Regions from separate parts of the Mesorhizobium sp. BAC0120 genome, predicted to be linked through region 1. Evidence: riboswitches for the same ligand, from Rfam matches in the RefSeq annotation. Region 1 holds a riboswitch; the other holds the start of a gene.
What was found. A riboswitch is a leader RNA that binds a small molecule or an ion and turns the genes downstream of it on or off. The one in region 1 is predicted to bind thiamine pyrophosphate.
Positions count from the first base shown of each region.

Region 2: linked by a shared signal. The riboswitch ahead of thiC (phosphomethylpyrimidine synthase ThiC) and the one ahead of thiB (thiamine ABC transporter substrate binding subunit) in region 1 are both predicted to bind thiamine pyrophosphate.

Region 1 covers NZ_JAWRCU010000003.1:510,033-522,061, forward strand. The annotation lists gene SAZ10_RS09325 (RNA polymerase factor sigma-32) at 1-313, shown strand, start outside; gene SAZ10_RS09330 (M48 family metalloprotease) at 503-1,987, opposite strand; gene thiQ (thiamine ABC transporter ATP-binding protein) at 2,176-2,913, opposite strand; gene thiP (thiamine/thiamine pyrophosphate ABC transporter permease) at 2,910-4,526, opposite strand; gene thiB (thiamine ABC transporter substrate binding subunit) at 4,792-5,787, opposite strand; TPP riboswitch at 5,827-5,949, opposite strand; gene SAZ10_RS09350 (thiamine diphosphokinase) at 6,051-6,695, shown strand; gene SAZ10_RS09355 (ABC-F family ATP-binding cassette domain-containing protein) at 6,698-8,515, shown strand; gene SAZ10_RS09360 (alkaline phosphatase) at 8,726-10,303, opposite strand; gene SAZ10_RS09365 (GNAT family N-acetyltransferase) at 10,574-11,068, opposite strand; gene leuB (3-isopropylmalate dehydrogenase) at 11,065-12,029, opposite strand, start outside.
Region 2 covers NZ_JAWRCU010000010.1:58,720-70,748, forward strand. The annotation lists gene SAZ10_RS21355 (transporter substrate-binding domain-containing protein) at 1-620, opposite strand, end outside; gene SAZ10_RS21360 (alpha/beta hydrolase) at 848-1,675, opposite strand; gene SAZ10_RS21365 (LLM class flavin-dependent oxidoreductase) at 1,678-2,754, opposite strand; gene SAZ10_RS21370 (aldehyde dehydrogenase) at 2,786-4,297, opposite strand; gene SAZ10_RS21375 (flavin reductase family protein) at 4,320-5,303, opposite strand; gene SAZ10_RS21380 (helix-turn-helix domain-containing protein) at 5,472-7,271, opposite strand; gene SAZ10_RS21385 (amino acid synthesis family protein) at 7,433-8,014, shown strand; TPP riboswitch at 8,221-8,337, shown strand; gene thiC (phosphomethylpyrimidine synthase ThiC) at 8,459-10,300, shown strand; gene thiO (glycine oxidase ThiO) at 10,297-11,286, shown strand; gene thiS (sulfur carrier protein ThiS) at 11,270-11,467, shown strand; gene SAZ10_RS21405 (thiazole synthase) at 11,471-12,029, shown strand, end outside.

The DNA of each region.
Region 1 (12,029 bases):
CGACGACACCGCTGCGGACCGCATGGATTTCCTTGTCTCCGACGAGCCTCGTCCGGACGAGATCGCCGAAGAGACGATCGATGTGGAGCGCCGCTCGATATGGCTCAACGATGCGCTCGGCGTGCTCAACCCGCGCGAGCTTCAGATCATTCGCGAGCGCCGGCTCAAGGACGAAGGCGCCACGCTGGAATCGCTCGGCGAGACAATGGGCATCTCCAAGGAGCGCGTGCGCCAGATCGAAAGCCGGGCCATGGAGAAGCTGAAATCGGCCCTGGTGAAGGCCAACCCTGCCTTCGTCTCGCAATCGGCCTGACCAAGCCGTGCGGCAATTCGATTGACGCAGCCGCAGATTCGTTGGCGGACTGGCGCGGCCTGACACTTTGACCGTCGGCGCCGCCCCATCTGCCTGCCGGCATCTTCTCCCGCAAGCAAACCTACATCACATCGCCAGGCATCAACCGCAGTCAGGCTGAGAGGGCGCAATCGGTTGCTTGGCGCCCGCTCAATACTGATCGGTGATGATCTTCACCTTCTGACCAGCCGACAGGCTGGCGCCGGGGGCGAGCTCGTTGAGGACACGGAACAGCTCGAGCTTCTTGTCGACGCCGCTCATCGCGGCCGCCACCGAGCCGACCGTCTGACCGGCCTGCACGGTCACGACCTTGATGCGCAGCGGTTTCAGCGCTGCCTTTTCAGCGGCGCTGAGCACCTTGAAGCTCGAGCCGACATATTGCGCGACATCGTCGAGCTGTGGGCTCTGCTGCGGAGCGGCAGTGAGCAGGCGATAGACTTGGCCGTCGGCACGGATCACCGTGATGTCGAAGCGCCAGCCACCGGCGGCAGCGCGCGCGATCGCCGCCTCGTTGCCATTGATGGTCTCGGAGCGGACACTCGTCTCCTCCAGCCCTGCCACCCAGCCGCTTTTCACGTAATCGGTGAGCGAGATGTTCTTGTCTATTGCCACGCCGTCGAAGCGCACCGCGATGTCGCCCGGACCCGTCGCAGTGACCGCGGCAGCAGAATTGTCGATGACGAAACCTTGAGGAACCGAGAAGGAGACCCCGAGTCTGGGATGCAGGAAGGTCGTGCCGCGCACATAGCCCTCGTCCGGCGTGTCGCCGAACAGCATCCCGTCGACGCCGGCGAGGAAGGGCTCGCGATCGCGATTGCCGATGCCGGGAGCGCCAAACTGCCGGGCGTGCTGCATGGCCAAATCGATGCGTTGCGGGGCATTCGGGTGGCTCGCCAGGAAATCGAGGCTGGCATCCGAGGCGCCCGTGACGCTTCGCAGGTCGGCATAGGCCTGCATCGATTGCAGGAAGCGTGCCGCCGCGAACGGATCGTAGCCTGCGCTGCCGGCCGACTTGATGCCGATGGCGTCGGCTTCCAGCTCCTGGTTGCGCGAGAATTGGGCAAGCCTGAGCTTGCCGCGGATCAGCGCGGCCTTCGCCGTCGGTGATTCACCCAGCACGTCGGAGACGACCTTGGTGGCCAGCGCTTCCTCGGCTTCCAGCTTCTGACGCTGCAGGCCGTGATTTGCCGTCACATGACCCATTTCATGCGCAATGACGGCGGCAAGCTCGGACGAATCATTGGCAAGCGCGAGCAAGCCGCGCGTCACGTAGAGATAGCCCCCGGGCAAGGCGAAGGCGTTTACGTTGGGCGAGTTGAGAATCGTGATTCGGAAGGTCTGCGTCGGGTTGGACGAAACCAGCGTCAGGTTGCCGACGACCTTCGCAACCATACGCTCGAGCTTGGGGTCGGAATATTCACCGCCATAGGTTGCAAGAATGCGCGGATGCTGGCCCTTGGCGAGCTCGACCAGCTTGTCGTTCTTGCTGACATTGTCGAAGGTGACCGGGTTGTTGGACGGTTGGAACGCCTGCTCGCGGACTTCGGTGCCTATGCCCAGTATCTGGCAGCCGGCGAGCAGCGCGGCGGTGCAGACCGCCACGGCAAAGCGCAAGCTCCACCGGGCCTGTGGCATCAAATAGTCGAGGCGCGTCACGCGTGGCAGCAGAACGGCTTCCTTTCGCTTCTCAGGGACAACTCGCACCCCATCGCCATTGGCTCGTGCCGAACCAGCCCCGCTCTAGCAACACTCTCGCAATCGATACAACAACGCGAAGCAAACTTTCGCTTTCTGCGTGTAAATTATGTCTGCCTGGCGGCAAACTATCGTGATTGCGCAGGCCGTTGTTCGGAACCGACATAGCGCCTGAATGCCTCCGGGCTCTTCTCGGCAAAGAAAAGATGCGCTTCGTCCTGAGCCGCGACAACCCCATTCTCGAGAAAAACGATTCTTTGCGCGGCACGCCGCGCGTCTTCGGGATGATGGGTGACGAGAAGGGTCGTCATCCCTCGCTCCTTTTGCACCGATATGGTGAGGTCGAGCATTTCGTCCCTGAGCGCAGGCCCGAGCGATGCAAAGGGCTCGTCGAGCAGCAGCACCGGCCGGTTGCGCACCAGTGCACGGGCGAGCGCGACCCGCTGGCGCTCCCCGCCCGACAGCTCGCGCGGCAGCCGCTTCTCCTTGCCGGCGAGCCCGGTGCGGGCGAGTGCGTCCGCAATCTTCTCGCGATCCGCGACAGTGAGCCTGAGGGCCGGCGAGATGCCCAACCCGACATTGGCGGCAACATCGAGATGGGCAAAGAGATTGTTCTCCTGGAAAATCATTGAGACCGCCCGCGCCGACGGCGGCAGCATCGTTACATCGTCGTCGCCGATCAAAATGCGGCCGCGCCGCGGCGTCTCGAATCCGGCGACGAGGTTGAGCAGCGTCGATTTGCCCGAGCCGCTCGGTCCCAGGACCGCGGTGATCGTGGTCTCAGGGAATGCCACGTCGAAGCTGAAAGCCTGTTCGCCATAGCTGAAGGAGACGTCCTCGAGCCGCACCGCTACCCCTTCGCTCATGCCCGCTCCTTGCCGAAATGATCCGCCGCCGCCATCAGCGAAAGACATGCCAGCGCGATGATCAGCGCCAGGCCCGCCGCATCGGCGGTGCGATAGCTGCCCATCCGTTCGAGGAGAAGGAAGGGCAGCGTCTTTACGGCATCGCTGCCGAACAACGCAATGACGCCGAGGTCGCCGAGCGAGAGCGCCATTGCGAAGGCGAAGCCGGTGAGCAACGGCCGGCGGATCGACGGCCAATCGACGAGCCGATAACGATCCCACCCAGAGATGCCGAGCGAGGCCGCAAGGCGATCGTGACGTTCCGCCGCGGCGTCGTGGGCTGGGCGGATCGCCCGCACGACAAAGGGCATCGCCATTACGGCGTTCACTGCGATCACCATGAAGGGGGCGATAAGGAAGACGTCGCCGATATGGCGGACGAGCACGAACCAACCCGCGCCGATGACGATCGGCGGCACGACCAGCACGAAGCCGGCGCCCGCGTCCACGGCGTGCTCGAGCAATGAACGCCGCTTGCCGCGCCGTCTGCCTTCAAGCGCACGCCGAGCGCCGACCAGCGCCAGCGACATGAGCGTAGCGATCAGGCCAGAGAGGATGGCGAATGTCAGGCTGGTGATGCAGGCACGCTGGAGCGATGCTTCGCCGGCGAGCCGGGCAAGGTCGGCGGCAAGGCCGGACACCAGGATAGCCGCAAGGGGACCTATCACGAAGGCTGTCGCCACCAGTATCAGCACAGCATTCGCCAGCATCTCGGCCGGCGAGACCGACACGTATCGGCGCGGCGAAACACCGGGATTGGCTTCGCGCGCCGGATCGCGGCCGAGCCGCGTGAGCAGCCATACCGTCGCCAGGGTGAGCAGGATCTGTCCGAGCGTGAGCGCCACCGCGCGTGCAGGATCGAAGTCGAAGCGCAGCGCCTGATAGATTGCCACCTCCAGGGTCGTCGCCGCCGGGCCGCCGCCGAGGGTGAGCACGATGGTGAAGGATGTGACGCAGAGCATGAAGACGAGCCCGGCGACGCCCGGCAAGCCTGCCCTGACGGCAGGCCATTCGATCAGCCGGAAAGACGGCCCGGCGCCCATGCCGAGCTGGCTCGCCAGCCGCCATTGATCGGCCGGCACCGCGTCGAGCGCTTCCAGCAGGAAGCGCGTGGCCAGCGGCAGGTTGAAGAATACATGCGCGACGAGAATGCCGGAAAGGCCGTAAATTCCCGGCCAATCGCCTCCCGAGAACGCCGAAAGCACGCCCGCAAAAAATCCCGCCCGCCCGAACAGCGACAGAACACCTAGCGCGGCGACGATCGCCGGCAAGGCAAGTGGCAGCGCGAAGAGCCGCAGGATCAGCCCCCGCCCGGGGAATGCGGGATGCCGCGACAGGGCCCGCGCGATCAAGATCGCCGGACCTACCGACAGCAATGTGGAGAGCGCCGCCTGCCAGAGCGTGAAGATCGCCACGCGGACGAAATAGGAATCGAGGGCGTCGAAAGCGGCAGGAAGGTCGGATGCACCTTCGATGAGAAGGCCGAGCAAGGCGCCGCCGATGAGGATGGCGATTGCCGCGAGGGCCGCAACGCCGGCGAGGATGCGGGGCTCGGGGCGATTAGCGGGGCGCATCGGGGATGCCGCAGAGGATGAAGGATGTGGAGAGCGCGAAACCTACGCCGGTTGGTGCCCTACGTTGCCCCCCTCTGTCCTGCCGGACATCTCCCCCACAAGGGGGGAGATTGGCTGTCATCAAGGGTTTCGCCAATCTCCAACGTCGCCGATTGGCGAAACCAAATCGGCCGTCCAATCTCCCCCCTTGTGGGGGAGATGTCCGGCAGGACAGAGGGGGGCGCGACAGGGCGCGGACCATGCAAGGATCGCCTCTATCGGCCCGTCACTCCCCCATCGCCTTCAGCCACTCCTCCACCCACGCCTTGCGATTGGCCGCGACCTCTTCCGGGCTGAAGATCAGCGTCTTTGCAGGCTTCACGAGCTTGTCGAAAGCCGGGTTGAGCGGCTTGTCCGTCCTGGCGGCCGGGAACATCCAGTTGGTCTCCGGAATCACGTCCTGGAAGGCAGGCTTGGTCATGAAGGCCAGGAACTTCTGCGCAAGCGGGTTTCTTGCGCCATTCACGGTCTGTGCGGCGACTTCGATCTGCAGATAATGGCCTTCGGCAAAGGGTGCCGCCTGGTAGCGTTCCGTGTTCTCGGCGATCATGTGGTAGGCGGGCGAGGTCGTGTAGGAGAGCACCATCTGCGCCTCGCCCTTGGTGAACAGGCCATAGGCCTCGCTCCAGCCCGGCGTGACGGTGAGCACGCGCTTCTTCAGCTTGCCCCAGGCCTCGGCCGCTTTGTCGCCGTAGACGGCCTTCATCCAGAGCACCAAGCCGAGACCCGGTGTCGAGGTGCGCGGATCCTGGATGGCGATCTTGACGTTCGGGTCGCCGTCGACCAGCTCGGCGAGGCTCTTCGGCGGCGTAGACACCTTCTCGGTGTCGTAGATCACCGCGAAATAGCCGTAGTCGAAGGGAACGAAGGTGTCGTCTTTCCACCCGCCCGGCACGGTGAGCGCCGATTCGTCGACGCCGGCCGGCGCGAACAGCCCGGTCGCCTTCGCTTCGGCAGTGAGGTTCGTGTCGAGGCCGAGCACGATATCCGCCTTGGTCGATGCGCCTTCGAGTTTGACGCGATTGAGCAACGCGACGCCGTCGGCCACCGACACGAATTTGAAGTCGCAGCCGCATTCTGCCTCGAAGGCCTTCTCGACCTGCGGCCCGGGGCCCCATTCCGCGGTGAAGCTCTCATAGGTATAGACGGTGAGCGTATCTGCACGCGCGGCCGCAGCCGGCGCAACAAAGATCGCGAGCAGAGAGAGAAGCAATTTGCGCATCGGCGCCTCCTTGTGTCGGTTGCAAGGGAATTGAGGCGCTGTCAGCGAGCGTCTAATCCCTCCGCCGGTATGAGCCGGATCAGGTTCAGCGGGTTGGCCGGGTTCCCCCAATACTGCCTCTCAGCCGGCGCGGATCTCGCGACGGCACCCCGTTAGAGCGCGGGTAGATTTAGATCGGAGCCGGCGAACAAGCAAGCCGGCTGGCAAGTAGAGGTCGCTCCCGGCTTTCGCTTGGCTGTGGCAGCGTGCTAGAGGCCGCCGCTATGAGCCGCTTTCTGATCCTGCTCGGCGGAGATCTCGTCCGCACCCCGCGCCTCGATGGGCAGATTGCCGGCGCGCGCGTCGTCGCAGCCGATAGCGGGATGCGCCATGCCGGGGCGCTCGACGTCGTGCCGGAGCTGTGGAGCGGCGATTTCGACTCGGTGCCGGACGGGCTGGCCGCGGCCTGGGCAGAGGTGCCGCGCGAGACCTTCCCGGCCGAGAAGGACAGGACCGACGGCGAGCTCGCCGTCGAGGCTGCCATGGCAAGGGGCGCGACCTCCTTCGTGCTTGCCGGCGCCTTCGGCGGCCCGCGCGCCGACCATGCATATCTGCATCTGGCGCTGGCGCTGAAGCTCGCCGAGCAAGGTTTCCCGACGATTCTCACCGACGGCAGGCAGGAGGGACGGCCGCTGCTCACTGGCGCTACGGAGTTCGACTACTCACCCGGAACGCTGTTCAGCATCATCGGCTTTTCGGACCTCTCCGGCCTGTCGGTGGCCGGTGCCCGCTGGCCGCTTGACCGCATCGCAATGCCGTTCGGCTCGTCCCTCACGATCTCGAACGAGGTCACCGGCAAGCTCGGCATCGAGCTGCAAGGCGGCCGGGCGATGCTTATTGCGCATCCATTTCCGGGCACCACATTCTGATCATGGCTCCACCGCTCCTGAAGCTCGACAATATCGGCCTCACCTTCGGCGGCGCGCCATTGCTTGACGGTGCATCGCTGCAGGTTGAGCCTCGCGACCGCATAGCGCTCGTCGGCCGCAACGGCTCCGGCAAATCGACGCTGCTCAAGATCGCTGCCGGCCTCGTCGAGCCGCAGGAGGGCGAGGTGTTCCGCCATCCCTCGGTGACCGTGCGCTACTTGCCGCAGGAGCCGGACTTCGAAGGATTTGCGACTGTCCGCGCCTATGTCGAGGCCGGCCTCGGCCCTTCCGACGATCCGCACCGCGCGACCTATCTGCTCGACCATGTCGGTCTGACCGGCGATGAGAACCCGGCAACGCTCTCGGGGGGCGAAGCGCGGCGCGCCGCGCTTGCGCGCGTGCTGGCACCCCAGCCGGATATCTTGCTGCTCGACGAACCGACCAACCATCTTGACCTTTCGACCATCGAATGGCTGGAGGACGAGCTCAATCGCTCTTCGTCGGCGCTGATCCTGATCTCGCACGACCGACGCTTCCTGGAACGGGTATCGCGCGCGACCATCTGGCTCGACCGCGGGCAGACGCGGCGGCTCGACAAGGGTTTTGCCCATTTCGAAGCCTGGCGCGACGCCATGCTGGAGGAGGAAGAACGCGAGCTGCACAAGCTCGGCCGCCAGATCGTGCGCGAGGAGCATTGGCTGCGCTACGGCGTGACGGCCCGCCGCAAGCGCAACATGCGCCGGCTCGGCGACCTCCAGGCGATGCGCCAGCGCTTCCATAGCCATCGCGGCACGGAGGGTGTGGTTGCAATGGCAGCCAGCGAAGCCCCAGAATCCGGCAAGCTCGTCATCGAGGCGAAGAATGTCTCGAAATCCTATGGCGAGCTCACCGTGGTCGAGGACTTCTCGACCCGCATTCAGCGCGGCGACCGCATTGGCCTTGTCGGACCGAACGGCGCCGGCAAGACGACGCTCCTGAAGCTGCTCACCGGTGCGCTTCAGCCGGACGAAGGCACGATCAGGCTCGGCACCAATCTCGAAATCGCGACGCTCGACCAGAAGCGCCGCTTCGATCCCGACGAAACGCTGGCGCATTTCCTGACCGACGGTCGTGGAGAGACAGTCGTCGTCAACGGCGAGGAGCGTCACGTCGTCTCCTATATGAAGGACTTCCTGTTCAAGCCGGAACAGGCGCGCACGCCGGTGCGCGAACTGTCGGGCGGCGAGCGGGCACGGCTCATCCTGGCGCGCGTGCTGTCCAGGCCTGCGAACCTTCTGGTGCTCGACGAGCCGACCAACGACCTCGACATGGAAACGCTCGACCTCTTGCAGGAGCTGGTCGCGGGCTTTCCCGGCACCGTGCTGCTCGTCAGCCACGACCGCGACTTTCTCGACCGGACGGTAACCAGCGTGCTTGCGCCCGACGGCGGCGGGCGCTGGATCGAATATGCCGGCGGCTATTCCGACATGCTGGCCCAGCGCGGCGGTGCACGGCTCGACGAGCGCAAGGTGCGGGCGCGGGCGGCCCAGCCCTCCGATGCTGCCGTAAAGCCAGCGGCGGCGGAACCATCGCGCGCGACGGCGAAGAAGCTCTCCTACAAGCAGAAATTCGCGCTGGAATCTCTGCCGAAGAAGATGGAGGAGGCAGCCGATCGCATCGCCGCCCTCGAAAAGAAGCTCACGGATCCGGCCCTCTTCTCCAGGGATGCCGCCGCCTTCAACAAGACGGCAACTGAGCTGGAGAAGGAGCGCGCCGCACTCGCCGCCATGGAGGAAGAATGGCTGGAGCTCGAGATGCTGCGCGAGGAAATCGAGGGGTGATTTCGGTTCGGGACGTGCTGCTGTTACGGCGTTCCGCAACTCGCTTGACGCTGGCGCTGCCCCTCACCCTTACCCTCTCCCCGTAAGGACGGGGAGAGGGGGGCGGCAACGTCTCAGAATCCCCTCTCCCCGTTTTCCACGGTTTTCCACGGGGAGAGGGTGAGGGTGAGGGGCGGCGCCAACCCAAGAGCAGAACGCGCCAGCCAACCCTCACGCGGCCCGCACCGGGTCGAGCGTGATCTTGTAGAGCTCGTTGTCGTCGCGATCCATCAGGCGGACCGTCAGCTGCTCGGTCTGTCCGTCGATGTCGACGAGGCCGAAGAACTGCAGCCCGGCCGAGGGCGGCAGGTTCTGGCCCTGCTCGGCGGTCGGCGCCTTCACGAACTTCACTTCCGGGCCGAAGGTCATGTCGAGATCGTTCGGGCCGAAGGTGCCGGCATGCAGCGGGCCGGACACGAATTCCCAGAACGGCGTGAAATCCTGGAACTGCGCCTTGTCCGGATTGTAGTAATGCGCGGCCGTATAGTGCACGTCCGCGGTCAGCCACACCGTATTATCGATGCCGGCATTCTTGATGAAGCGGAGCAGGTCGGCGAACTCGAGCTCACGGCCCTTGGCCGGGCCGTTGTCGGCATTGGCGACGGCTTCCGAGCCCTTCTTCAGGTTGCCATCATCCCAGACGACAAGGCCAAGCGGCATATCGGCCGCGATAATCTTCCAGGTCGCGGTCGACTTGGCCAGCTCGCGCTTCAGCCACTTCGACTGTTGCTCACCAATCATGCGCGACTGCGGCGTGAGCGTGTCCTCCAGGTTCGCGCCGTTAGGACCACGATAGGAGCGCATGTCGAGGAAGAACACGTCGAGCAGCGGGCCGTGGGAGATCTTGCGGTACACCCGGCCGGGCTCGGCAGGCTGGTAGCGGATCGTCGTCATCTCCTGGAAGGCGCGGGAAGCGCGCGCCGAAAGGATATGGATCGACTTCTCCGTGTAGCGGTCGTCCTTCGAGAGGTCCTTCGAATCCGACCAGTTGTTGACCACCTCGTGGTCGTCCCACTGGTAGAAGGTCGGACAGATGGCGGCGAGCGCCTGCACGTTCTTGTCCATCAGATTGTACTTCCACTGGGCGCGATACTCGTCCAGCGTCTCGGCGACCTTGCGCTTCTCGTCGACAAGAATGATGTTCTTCCACTTGCTGCCGTCCGGCAGATCGACCTCATCCTTCATCGGACCGTCAGCATAGATCGTGTCGCCAGAATGCAGGAAGAAATCCGGCGTGTGCCTGGCGATCGTCGCGTAGGTCTTCATCCCCGTCTCGTCTATGCCCCAGCCTTGACCAGCGGTGTCGCCCGACCAGGCGAAGCGGATGCTGCGCTTCGAGGAGGGCGCGGTACGGAAGCGGCCGACGATCGGCTCGGACACCACATTGATGTCGGCAAGATCGGCGGCGATCATGCGGTAGAAGATGTCCTGATCGGCGGGCAGCTCCTCGACGAGCCGTTTCACCGTGAAGTCGCTCGCCGGGGTGGTGTCGAGCGGCGCCAGCCTGGTCGCATTGGCGAAGTTCTCCGTCGTCGCGACTTCGAACATGACGCGGGCCGGTCGATCGGTGCGCGTCCAGACCATCCCGCTCGCCGCGTCGACGTCGCCCGACTGCACGCCATGCGTGAAGGCGGGACGTTGGTTGGCGCGCGAATAGTAGGGAAGCGCTAGTCCCGATGCGCCGACAAGCCCGGCAGCACCTGCCGTCACGACGAAAGTGCGGCGGCTAAGGGAAGAAAACCTGTTCATCGCTGTCTCCTCGATGGCTGGAACGAGGACGCAACCTTCAACCTTTCTGTTGCAGCGCCATTGCGGCCGGATGAAACTTTGCTGACGGTTTTATGACACTGTCAGCCGTGGAGATCGCGGCTCGGCAGAGATCACGGAAAGCTCGACACGCTACGTTGCCCCCCTCTGTCCCGCCAGTCTTGCCGTAAAAGGGATCCCGCATACGTTTTGCCAAACGCTGACCACCCTCGTCTTCGAAACACACCGGATGGGCACGGGTGACTTGCAGAATCAGGACTCGAAGGCCTCCCCAGCGAGCTTTCGCAAGCCCTCGGTGTCGAAGCGCAGGAAGACCTTCTGGTCGTGCCGCTTGGCGCCGAGCCGGTCGTAGAACCGGATCGCGCCTTCGTTCCTGCCCCCGGTCGTAAGATCAATGCGGCCGATGCCCTTGGCGAGGCAATGCCCGGCGAGGAATTTCAGGAGTGCCCGGCCGATGCCGGCCGAGCGGTGTCCGTCCCGCACGAACAGGTCCTTGAGGAAGAGCAAGCGCTGCAGGTCGACGCCGGGATGGGCGATGGCGACCGAGGCGAGGCCGGCGACCTCGCCGCCCCGCCAGGCAAGCGCGAAATGGGGATAGGCCGGGCTTTCGTCCGCAAGCCAGCGCCGAACCGCTGATATGGCCATGGCCTGCGGCAGAGGCGCCTGCCGATAGTGTAGGGCCATCTCACGCAGGATCAGCGCCAGGTCCGCGGCGTCCGAAACTGTCGCCCAGCGCGTCTCGGTCACCGCGGCAACGACCGGAACCTCTCGATGATGGCGTCGCCCATCGCGCCGGTCCCGACTTCCTTCATGCCGGCCGACGTGATGTCCTTCGTGCGATAGCCCTCGTCGAGCACGGCGGCGATCGCAGCTTCGAGCCGGTCCGCCTCGGCGACCATGTTGAAGGAATAGCGCAGGCACATCGCGAATGAGGCGATCATGGCGATCGGGTTGGCGATGCCTTTGCCCGCAATGTCGGGCGCCGAGCCGTGCACCGGCTCGTAAAGCGCCTTGCGCTTGCCGGTCCGGGCATCCGGCGCGCCGAGCGAGGCGGAGGGCAGCATGCCCAGCGAGCCCGTGAGCATCGCTGCGACGTCGGACAGCATGTCGCCGAACAGATTGTCGGTGACGATCACGTCGAACTGCTTCGGCCAGCGCACGAGCTGCATGCCGCCGGCATCCGCCAGCATGTGGTCGAGCTTCACGTCGGAATATTTGGCTTGATGGGTCTGCGTCACCACCTCGTTCCACAAGACGCCGGACTTCATGACGTTGCGCTTTTCCATCGAGGTGACGTGGTTCTTGCGTGTGCGGGCAAGCTCGAAGGCGACGCCGGAGATGCGCTCGATCTCGAACGTGTCGTAGACCTGCGTGTCGATGCCGCGCTTCTGGCCATTCCCGAGGTCGATGATTTCCTTGGGCTCGCCGAAATAGACGCCGCCGGTGAGCTCGCGCACGATCAAAATGTCGAGGCCTTCGACGACCTCCTTCTTCAGCGAGGAGGACTCGGCCAGCGCCGGGTAACAGATCGCCGGACGAAGGTTGGCGAAAAGCTGCATGTCCTTCCTGAGCCGCAGCAAACCGGCCTCGGGCCGGACCTCATAGGGCACCTTGTCCCATTTCGGCCCGCCGACGGCGCCGAACAGCACTGCATCGGCCGCGAGCGCCTTGCTCATGTCCTCTTCCGAGATCGCCTTGCCATGCGCGT
Region 2 (12,029 bases), on a different contig from region 1:
GACGAGACCACCGCGTCCAGGCGCACACCATCCCCGAGCCGCAGGTCGTCAAAGGCGGTGGTCGAGTTCTCGTAGGAGCGGACCTCCTTCGGGTTGAGCTTGTACTCGAACGGTGGCGCACCGGCGGCGTCGAGCGTCAGATCCTTCTTGGCGTAGGCCTCGAAAGTGGACGTGCTGGTGGCGCCGACCACCTTGCCGTCGAGGTCCGCCAGGGTCTTGGCCATGCTGTCCTTATGCACGGCAACGGCCGCTGGCGTGTAGTAGTACACCGCCGGAAAGTCGAAGATTTCCGCGCGTTTCTTGGTCGGCGTCATCGAACCGACATGCATGTCCCAGCGCCCCGCCCAGTTGCCGGCGGTAATGATGTCCCAGCCGGGTGTGACGAACTCGACCTTCACGCCGAGGTGCTCGCCGATCGCCTTGGCCACGTCGACGTCGAAGCCGTCCAGCTCATTGTTGGCGTTCATGAAGGATTGCGGCGCCCAGTTGGCGTCAGTCGCAACCTTGAGCGTGCCTGCCGCCGTCACACGATCAAGCACCGCCCCGGCATGGGCCGGACACGCACCGAGCACGAGCGCCAGCGCAGCCATCGTCACTTGTCGTCTGTTCCAGAATGTCATGTATATGTTCCCTTGTTATCGTTCAGTTCCATAGCCTCATGGCCGTTCAGCCGGTCATGACTTTGCGCGCGGATTTAGGGACCGCCCGGACCGATCCCGTCTTCCGATATCGTGGAGGATGTTTGCACCAGCCGTTCCCCCGCTCACGGGGAAGGCCATGACCAGTTGCCCGCGAGGCGCCGCCGGAGGCCTCGCCCCGAGCGCGATTTCGAACTTCGCAAAGGCTGCTACGCATGCACAACGGCCCCTGTAGCGCGATCCGTGCCCAGCAAGAATGCGCTCATCACGTCAGCCACTTGAGACGGCGCCTCGATCAGGATCGAATGGCGAAGCGCTGGTAGGATGGCGAGCTCCGACCCTTGCACCTGTTCGTGCATAAGCCTCGCCATACGTGGGCTGGAGCCTTGGTCGTCCTCACCGGTCACGATCAGCGTCGGGGATTGAATACGGTCGAGAATCCCGCCGAAATCGGTCTCGGCCAGAACGCGATAGGCAGCCGCGTAGCAGTCGCGGTCGTTCTCGGCATCCCGCCGACGCAATTCGGCGATTACATCCGGGTTTCGGTCCTGGAACTCTTCCGTCAGCCAGCGCGACAGCGAGGCGGCGTGGTGGGTCGAGGCATCGCTCGCGACAAGGGCAGCGAGCCGGCCGCGCACGGCTTGCCGCTCTTCAGGCGTCCGCCCGGCCACGGTCGACAGCAACACCAGCTTTCGCAACCGCTCGGGGTGCGTCAGCGTCAGGCGCTGCGCGATCAACCCGCCCAGCGAAAACCCAGCCAAATGGAAGGCATCGAAACCCACGTGATCGGCCAGCGCCAGTGTCTCGGCAACGAAATCGTCGATCTCGTAGCGGCCCTTCACCCGGCTGGAACGGCCGTGGCCGCGCAGGTCGAAAGTCAGGATAGCGAAGCGGCCTTTCAACCGTTCCACCACGCCGGTCCAGGCCTCCAGGTAGGAGCCGACACCATGGATGCAGACCAGGGGCTCGCCGCCCTGGCCATCAAGGCGCCAGTTGAGCGACACGCCCTGGACGTCGAGTTGGCCGGAGCGCTCCATCGTCACGCCCTCGCCGCCGCGCGCGCTTTGTCGCGCTCGCGCGCGGCGAAGACCGGCATCACTTCATCGACCCACAGCTTGATCGTCTTCTTCTGCAGTTCGAAGGGCAGGTTGAAAGTCAGACCGAGGCAGTACTGATCGACACCGGCCGCTTCATAGTCCAGCAGCTTCTCGATCACCTCGTCCGGCGTGCCGAACATGAGATTGCGGCGGATGTTTTCGGGGTTGTAGTTTTCCTTGCCCTTGACACTCTCGTAGGGGACGGCTTCGGGGAATCCGTTCCGAACTGTGCCTATGTTCTGAAACAGGTTCTCGAAGGCGCGGCCGTAGTCGATGGCGTGCCTGACCGCGACCTCCCAGTCCTGCGGCCGCTCGTAGACGCAGGTGCGCCGCTGCATCATGAAGCGGGGACGCGGCACCTCCGGATGATCGGCGACGGCCTTTCGGAATTTGTCGCCGAGCGCGGCGATTTCTGACGCCGGCGCCGATAGCGGCGTCGACAGGATCGACGCGCCGATGCCCACCGCCCAGTCGAACGTGCCGGGATCCCGCGCCGCGACCCAGATCGGCGGATGCGGCTTCTGCAGCGGCTTCGGAACGCCGGCTGCAACGGGGAACTTCCAGTAATGACCATCGTGGGCATAGTCCTCGGCCCACAGCCTCTTTACGGCCGGCACCAGCTCCTTCAGATAGGCAACGCCTTGCTGCTGCGGAATGCCCCCGGCCATGCGGTCGAATTCATACTGATAGGATCCGCGCGCGATACCGAACTCCAGCCGGCCGCCGGTCAGGTGGTCGCAGAGCGCCGCCTCGCCAGCCAGCCGGATCGGGCTCCAATAGGGCGCGACCAGCGTCGAGGTGCCGAGCCGGATCTGCTCGGTATGCTGCGCAAGCCAGGTCAACGTCATTAGCGGGTTCGGCGAGATCGTGCATTCGATCGTGTGGTGTTCCGCCGTCCACAGCGTCTCGAAGCCCCCCTCGTCGGCCATGCGCGCGAGTTCCAGGAGATTGCTCTTCGCCCTTGCCATCGGCATGTCGGGCGAGAAGCGTTCCATAGTCAGCGATACGGCGAATTTCATGTCGATCTCCCGTTCGTTGCGTCGGGTTTGGTCAGCGAAGACGGATAACGAACGGGTCCTGCATGGCACCCGAATAGTCGATGACGACGTTCTTCAGGCGCGAGAACTCCTCCATGGCGTCGAACCCGCCGCGCCGGCCGTAGCCGCTCTCCTTGAAGCCGCCGTTGGCGGACATGAAGGAGGAAGCGCGGTAGGTGTTGATCCAGACCGTGCCCGCCTCGACATTCCTGGCGAAACGCAGCGCGCGGTTTATGTCCCGTGTCCAGATGCCGGAGGCGAGGCCGTATCGGGTATCGTTGGCGAGCCGTATCATCTCGTCTTCCGACGAGAACGGGATGACGCCGACGACGGGACCGAACAGCTCCTCCTGCATGAAATCCATGCAGTTTTCGGCATCGATCATGACGGTCGGTTCGAAATACCAGCCGCCGGCAAGCTCATCCGCTTGCGGCCGTCTGCCGCCGACCGCGATCCTGGCACCCTGGCGCACGCCGGAGGCGACATAGGCTTCCACTTTGGCCAGTTGCGCCGACAGCGCGAGTGGACCGATGTCGGTCTCCTCGAGCATCGGCAATCCCACCCGCACACGCCGGGTGCGCTCGACCAGAGCTTCGACGAAACCATCGTAGGCGTTCGCCTCGACGAAACAGCGTGAACCAGCGACGCAGGTCTGGCCCGCGGCCGCGAAGACGCCTGACACCACGCCGTTCACTGCATGCTCGATGTCGACATCGCCGAAGATGACGTGCGGCGACTTGCCGCCAAGCTCCATCGAGCAGGGAACGAGGTTCTCCGCCGCATTGGCGGCGATCCGGCGCCCGGTCGTCGTGGAGCCGGTGAAGACGAATTTGGCAATGCCTGGATGCCGGGTCAGCGCCTCACCTGCCACGGCGCCGGTGCCGGTCACGACGTTGACAACGCCGGCGGGGAAGCCGGCCTCCATGATCAGTTCGGCCAAAGCGAGTGTGGACGCCGTGGCGTGCTCTGACGGCTTGATGACCACCGTGTTGCCGAGCGCAAGGCATGGCGCCAGCGTACCGGTCAGCAGCATCAGCGGCGAATTCCACGGCGTGATCATGCCGACGACGCCGATCGGTTCGCGCAGGTTGAAGTTGAGCATGTCGAGCTTGTTTACCGGGATGGTATCGCCGAGCAGCTTGTCGGCCATGCCGGCGAAGTAGGTGTAGCTGTCAGGCATGGCGCGCATCTGCGCCCGCATTTCCTTGAGAAGCTTGCCATTGTCGCGCGTCTCGATCAGCGCCAGCTCGTCGGCGTTCTCGAGTACCAGCTCCGCCAACCGGCGCACGAGCTTGCCGCGGTCGGTTTGGGTGATGCGCCGCCAGGCTGGATTGGCAAAGGCCGCGCGCGCTGCCTCGACAGCCGCGGCGACATCCTCGGCACTGGCCTCGGCGAATTGGTACCAAGGCTTGCCGGTGGTCGGGTCGAAACTGTCGATATACTGCCCGCTCTTCGGCGCCACGGATACGCCGTTGATGAACAGGTTCTGGCGCGATCCTTGGAGCGATCCGACCGTCGTTTTCATGCTGTATGTCCTGCGTAGATCATCATTTGGAGGCGGCCTGCGTCCACGATCGTGACTGACCGTCGATCATCGCGACGCGCCCGCCGTCGCCGGTGTCCATATAGATGCCGAAGCGCTTGTCCTGGCGCTCGCGTGCATAGCGGCGCAGCATGGCGCGCAACTCGTGGGTCGCGATCTGCTCGTAAGGCAGCGCGTCCACCGGAAAGAAGGTGTGACCATCCGGAAGTGCGGCTTCCGCGCTTTCGTGGCTCAGTTCGGCCCGGTAGATCAGATAGCCAGGGTCGCTGTCGGCGACGTCGAACACCGAATAGAGGAAGGTGTTTTCAGGGACGAGGCTCAGCGCCTCTCCACCATCGAGCACCAGTCTGCTATCCGCCTTGCGGCGCCGCGCCGTCGGCAGCACCCAGCCGCCTTTGCCGTCGACACGCAACAGGATGCGATCGCCCGCTTCGACCAGATAGCCGATGATCATATCCTGCGAGGCCAGCCAACCGGTCGGCAGCGGATCTTTCACACTGGCGTAGCGGCCGCGGCAGAATCCGAGCGGCGCCGAGGGGCTGGTTCCGAAGGCCTGCACCTGGCCGATCAGGATGATGTGATCGCCGGCCTCAATGCGCTCGTGAACGGTGCAATCAAACCATGTCAGGCTGTCGGTGAGGACCGGCGCGCCCGTGTTGACGCGATCATGGTTCACCCACTGGAACTTGTCCGCAGATTTCGACGCGAATACCGCCGCGACGTCCGCTTGGCCCTCGTGCAGAAAATTGACCGCGAAGGACCGTGTTTCATTGAATGCCGCAAAGCTCGACGCCGACTTGCCGACGCAGACCAGGAGCAACGGCGGGTCAAGCGAGACGGAGGTGAAGGAATTGGCGGTCATGCCCCGGGGATTGCCGCCGGCGTCGCGCGTGGTGATGACCGTGACACCGGTTACGAAGGTGCCGAAGGCGCGACGCAAGGCGATCGGATCGATCGTCCCTTTTGCCGCGGCCACTTCGTCCGTCATTGCCTTCCTCCATGAGATGGACGAAGGCTAGGCAGGAGCCGGTGCCGGTTCTTCCTCCGATTTATAGGAAGGATGTCGCAACGTGCTGCTTCCATCCTGAGCAAGTGTAAGCAGGACACGTAAGTGCCGGCTGTACCGCGGCATCAGTCGATAACAGGGGGAGACGTTCTAACGGAGCGCCGGCGCGTGGCTGTCGATGATGCCGCTGAGACGGATCGCCAGCTCGACCGCGAAGCGCCGTTCGGGCGTGTCGAGCCGGATTCCGAACAGTTCCTCGATGCGCGACAGGCGGTAGCGCAAGGTGGTGACGTGAAGGCCCATGGAGTCGGCGCAGGCCTGGCTACGGCAGCCTTCGCGCACAAAGGCAAACAGCGTGTCCAGATAGGGCGTGCCGTGTTCCCGATCGTGCTCGATCAACGCGCCGACGCTTTCCCTGACGAAGTCGCGCACGTCGGGAGCGTCGGCGGCGGCGACCAGCATCGGTAGAGGGCCAAAGTCCTGGCTGGCGAAGACACCGGTGCGCCCAAAGGAGCGGCCGATCCGGATCATGCGGCGGCATCGCTCCCAGGCGACCGGATAATTGGCCAGCCCTGCACAATTCTCGGAAACCACGACCACCGGTTCGCGCTCGAAATAGCGGCCAAGCTCCGAAGCGATCCTTTGCGGCAGTTTACCGACACGCACATCGTCCTCGCCCAACTCAGCCGGAACGAGACAGACAAGGCCGTCTTCCATCGCGATAGCCGTCCCCGCAATGCCAGCCTGCTGAAGCAGGCGCACAAGCGCATGGTGAGGATCGGCAAGTCCGGCGGCGCCACCCTTCGCGTGCTCGGCGAGATCGATGACGATCATCTTCTGGGCGGCCGTCAGATCGAGGCCCAGCCGGCGCGCACGATTGACGATATCGGCCTCGTCACGCCAGCGGCGCTCGATCACCTCCAGGAACAGTTCAGTCAGGGATCTGGTCTCGAAGCGGAAGCGAACGAAGCTGCGCATCATTTGCACGCTGAGCGCGAACTTGGCGCTGTCGAGCAGCATCTGGTCGAGCTGGCCGGACTGCTGCGGCGTCGGGAAAATCATCAGCGCACCAACCACTTCGTCATCGATGGTAAGCGGCTCGATGCGCATCGATAGCTTGAGCCGATGCCTGCCGTCATCCACGAACAGGGTCTCGTTCTGGCGGGCCTCCGAGGCACCGCGCGCGACCTTGAATATCTGCCGATTGAGTGTGCCACCCACGGCCTGCTGCCAGGACGCGGCATCGAAATGCGCTTCGCTCGGCGAGCGTCCGGCAACGACCAGGTTGGCGTGGAAATCGATCACCACCACCGGATTGGTCAGAAACTCGCTTACCTTTTCGGCGAGCGAGACGACGGACCCATCCGACAGAGCCTGCTGCAGAAGCGTGGTATGCGCCAGCAAAGCGCGCTGCAGATGCCTGCCAGCCTCCTTCTCCTGGCGCAGACGATGCTGCTTCTCCACTGCGATCTCACCGAGATGCACGATCATGCCAATGAAGGCGATATCCTCGGCCGTCACTTCGGTGATTTCACGCGAGACGACGGTCAGCACCATCGGGCGGCCGTCTTCGTCCACGCAATTCATAGGCATGACCAGCACGCTGCGGTAGTCGCGCTCGAATGCTTCTCGACGGTAACCCGGAAACTCCTCGGATACGCGCGCGTCCCTGATATAGACGGGTTCGTTGCGATTGAGGGCTACGATCGAAGGACTGGTGGCGAGTTCCCAGCGGTCCGGCAAAGCGCGCTGAATCAGCGTCGGGTCATGGCGCACGATGACATAGGCATGACCATGGGGCGCATCGATGCTCATGATCGAGCCCAAGGTCCATTTGGCATGACGACAGGCCGCCAGCACGAGGTCGCGCAGCACGGACTGGAGATCGCCGCCCGAATTGATGAGGCTGGCGGCGTCCCGCAACGAGAGTATTTGCGACTCGTGGTTCACGCCCGGTCTTGCGCCTCGCGAAGGGTCAACTAAGCCGTCGCGGATAAACGAACGCTACACCGCTTCCAAGCGGTGCGCACGCCGATTCTTCCTACGATCCGGAGGAATACCTGTCCATTGGTCCTCAATAGGCTAGGCTTCCACCAACAGGGCGCCAAATCATGGAATTGCGAAAAGTCTGCACCTTCATCGAGGAAGTACATGTCGAAGGCGGCAAGGCGGCTTCGAGGCCGGTGACATCGATCGTCGTGGCCGCTGTTTTGGCCAACCCTTGGGCAGGGCGTGGATTCGTTGAGAATCTGCGTCCGGAGATCGTGGCGATCGCGCCTCGGCTCGGACATGAACTTACACGTCGCCTGCTCGGCCTTATGCCTGCAGAACGCATCGAGAGCTACGGCAAGGCCGCGTCCGTTGGCATCGCCGGCGAAATCGAGCATGCCTCCGCCATGATTCACACGCTGCGCTTCGGCAATGTCTTCCGCGACGCCGTAGGCGGCACGACCTATCTAGAATTCTGCAACACCCGCAATGCGCCAGGCGCGCTGCTGTCGCTGCCGATGATGCACAAGAGCGAGAACGGCCGTCGCTCGCATTTCATCACCGCCAACTTCCAAATCGCCGACGGCCCGGCGGCTGACGAGATCGTCGTAGCTATTGGTGCGGCGGATGGTGGCCGAGTCCACCCCCGCATTGCGGACCGTTTCCAGGACATGACAGAGATGGAGCGGGAGCGCGCGACGTAGTGTCGTACGCGACACTCCCCGCTTGTCGCCGATGAGCTCTGCTTTCAGCAATCCGCAAAGCTGACCTCTACGTCCAATATGCTGCGCAAGCTGCCTGAAGACACGTCTTGGCAGCAGAGCGTCCGGCCCTGGCCTGCGCAGATTTGTCTGGACAGATGGACAGTTCCCGCACGGGTTGACAGGCCGGCCGCGCGCGTCCACCCTATGCGCTCCACCTGGGGAGTCCCGACAAGGGGCTGAGATACTGCTGGCTTCGGCAGCGCAGTGACCCGTCGAACCTGATCCAGTTCACGCTGGCGTAGGGATGGTGAATGCGCTTGGCATACCGAACCGACATCACGGGAAAAATCCGGCAGGCGACCTCGCTCCTGCCATCGCCCAAGCGTGCCTTCTCCTCATACCGCCGAACTGGGTCTCCGTTGCAGTCGAGCAAAGGAGCCTCACATGAACGCCGTCACGCCCACGATTTCCACCGGCCCGCTTCCGGCGTCGCGCAAGGTCTATAGAGCAGGTCAGCTTCACCCCGGGATTCGCGTGCCGATGCGCGAGATCGCGCTGCATCCGACGGCCGGCGAGCCGCCGGTCACCGTCTACGACGCCTCAGGCCCTTACACCGATCCCGATGCAGCGATCGAAATCGACAAGGGACTTCCCCGCATTCGCCAGGAATGGATCGTCGGCCGCGGCGACGTCGAGCGAGACGGCGGCCGGGCGGTCCGCCCCGAAGACAACGGCTTCGTTTCGGGCGACCGGCTGACGCCGGAATTTCCGGTCCGGCACCGGCCGCTGCGGGCGAAGGCCGGCAAGGCGGTCACCCAGCTTGCCTATGCCCGCGCCGGCATCGTGACGCCTGAGATGGAATTCGTCGCTATCAGGGAGAACCTCGGTCGGGAGCGGCTCATCGCCGCGACAAGCCGTGACGGCGAGAGTTTCGGCGCCGCGACCCCCGATTTCGTGACCCCTGAATTCGTGCGCGACGAGGTGGCGCGCGGGCGAGCGATCATCCCCTCCAACATCAACCACCCGGAATCGGAGCCGATGATCATCGGCCGCAATTTCCTGGTGAAGATCAACGCCAATATCGGCAACTCCGCCGTCACCTCCTCGATGGGCGAGGAGGTCGAGAAGATGGTTTGGGCGATCCGCTGGGGCGCCGACACGGTCATGGACCTGTCGACCGGGCGCAACATCCACAACATCCGCGACTGGATCATCCGCAACGCGCCGGTGCCGATCGGCACCGTGCCGATTTATCAGGCGCTGGAGAAGGTCGGCGGCGTCGCGGAGGATCTCACCTGGGAGATCTTCCGCGACACGTTGATCGAGCAGGCCGAGCAGGGCGTCGACTATTTCACCATCCATGCCGGGGTAAGGCTCCCCCACATCCCGCTTACCGTCGACCGCGTCACCGGCATTGTCAGCCGCGGTGGCTCGATCATGGCCAAGTGGTGCCTCCACCATCACAAGGAGAGCTTCCTCTACGAGCGCTTCGAGGAGATCTGCGACATCGCGAGAGCCTATGACGTGGCCTTCTCGCTGGGAGACGGGCTGCGCCCCGGCTCGATCGCCGATGCCAATGACGCGGCGCAATTTGCCGAGCTGGAGACGCTGGGAGAGCTGACTAAGATCGCCTGGGCCAAGGACTGCCAGGTGATGATCGAGGGACCGGGTCATATTCCAATGCACAAGATCAAGGAGAATGTGGACCGGCAGCTCGCGGCCTGCGGCGAGGCGCCCTTCTACACGCTTGGGCCGCTCGCGACCGACATCGCGCCGGGCTACGACCATATCACCAGCGGCATCGGCGCGGCCATGATCGGCTGGTTCGGCACGGCCATGCTCTGCTACGTCACGCCAAAGGAACATCTCGGCCTGCCTGACCGCGACGACGTGAAAACTGGCGTCATCACCTACAGAATAGCGGCGCACGCGGCCGATCTGGCCAAGGGGCACCCGGCAGCGAGGCTTCGTGACGATGCGCTCTCCCGCGCCCGTTTCGAGTTCCGCTGGGAGGACCAGTTCAACCTGTCGCTCGATCCCGACACGGCGCGATCCTTCCACGACGAGACCTTGCCCAAGGAGGCGCACAAGCTCGCGCATTTCTGCTCGATGTGCGGCCCGAAATTCTGTTCGATGAAGATCTCGCAGGACATTCGCGAAGCTGCCCGGCAGGAGGGCGAACGCAAGGAAGGCATGGCGGCGATGGCGGAAAAATACCGCCGCGGCGGCGGCCTCTACATGCCGGTCGGGACGGAGGATGCCGTCAGCCAGGAGCGGCAGCCGTGAAAGCGCTGGTGAAAGGGGCCGGCGTCGCCGGCCTCACCCTCGCCCACGCGCTGGCGACCCGCGGGGCGGCCGTCACGGTGGTCGACAGGCGGCACGGCAAAGAGGAGACGGCATCGTGGTTCGCCGGCGGCATGCTCGCCCCTTACTGCGAACGCGAGACGGCCGAGGAGGCCGTCCTCGCGCTGGGTCTCGGCGCGGCCGACTGGTGGGAAAGAGCCCTGCCTGGAAGCGTCACGCACAACGGCACGGTCGTCGTAAGCGCGGCACGCGACCTCGGCGAACTCGACCGTTTCGCCGCCCGCACGGCCGGCTTCATATGGCTCGGCCAGGACAAGCTCGCCGAATTGGAGCCGGCGCTCACCGGCCGCTTCCGTCGCGCGCTCTTCTTCACCGAGGAAGCACATCTCGATCCGCGGCAGGTCCTGACGCGGCTAGAATGCAAGCTTGTCGGGCTGGGGGTCGCCTTCGAAGGGCCCGAGGGGATTGCCGAGGCCGGTTTCGACGTGATTGCCGACTGCACGGGCGCTGCCCGGATTGGATCGGATGCAGCATTGCGCGGCGTGCGCGGAGAGATGCTGGTGCTACGCGCGCCCGGCATGGTGCTGTCGCGGCCAGTCCGGCTGCTCCATCCGAGGTTTCCGATCTATGTCGTGCCGCGCGGCAACGGCCATTTCATGGTCGGCGCGACAATGATCGAGAGCGACGCCGCGGGGCCCATCACCGTCCGCTCGATCATGGAGCTGCTCAACGCCGCTTACAGCCTCAATCCGGCATTTGCGGAAGCCGAGATCGTCGAGACCGGCGTCGGCATCCGCCCTGCCTATCCGGACAACCTGCCTCGTATCGAACGAGCAGGCAGGACGATCAGCGTGAACGGCCTCTACCGGCACGGCTTCCTGCTGGCGCCCGCCATGGCCGAACGAGCGGCGGACATGATCTTCGACAGTCAGCCGGCAAGGGAGTTGCTCTATGAAGCTCATCGTTAACGGCCAGACGCGAGACGTGTCGGCAGCGACGCTCGCCGCGCTGCTCAGGGAGCTCGACTACGAGGGCAACTGGCTGGCGACTGCGCTGAACGGCGAGGTCGTGCCGGCAAAGGAGCGGCCCGGATGCCAGCTGTCGGAGGGCGACCGGATCGAAATTCTCTCTCCGATGAAAGGCGGCTGAATCATGCTCACCCTCTACGGCAAGGAGCTTCCCTCGCGCCTGCTGCTCGGCACCGCCCATTATCCCTCGCCGGCCGTTCTCGGCGAAGCGGTGAGAACATCAGGCGCGTCCGTCCTCACGGTTTCGCTCCGCCGTGAGAGCGCGGGCGGCAAGAACGGAGGGCAATTCTGGTCCCTCGTCCAATCGCTTGGCACTGCGGTGCTCCCCAACACCGCCGGCTGCCATTCGGTAAAAGACGCCGTCATGACGGCCCACATGGCACGCGACGTGTTCGGCACCAACTGGATCAAGCTCGAGGTGATCGGCAATCACGATACTTTGCAGCCCGACGTGTTCGAGCTCGTAAAGGCAGCGCGGATCCTGAGCGGGGACGGCTTTGCCGTCTTCCCCTATACGACGGACGACCTCGTCGTCGCCGAGCGTCTCCTCGATGCCGGCTGCCAGGTGCTGATGCCATGGTGTGCGCCGATCGGGTCGGCAAAGGGACCCCTCAACATCGACGCGCTGCGCTCCCTGCGCGGCCATTTCCCCGACGTGCCGCTGATCGTCGATGCCGGCATCG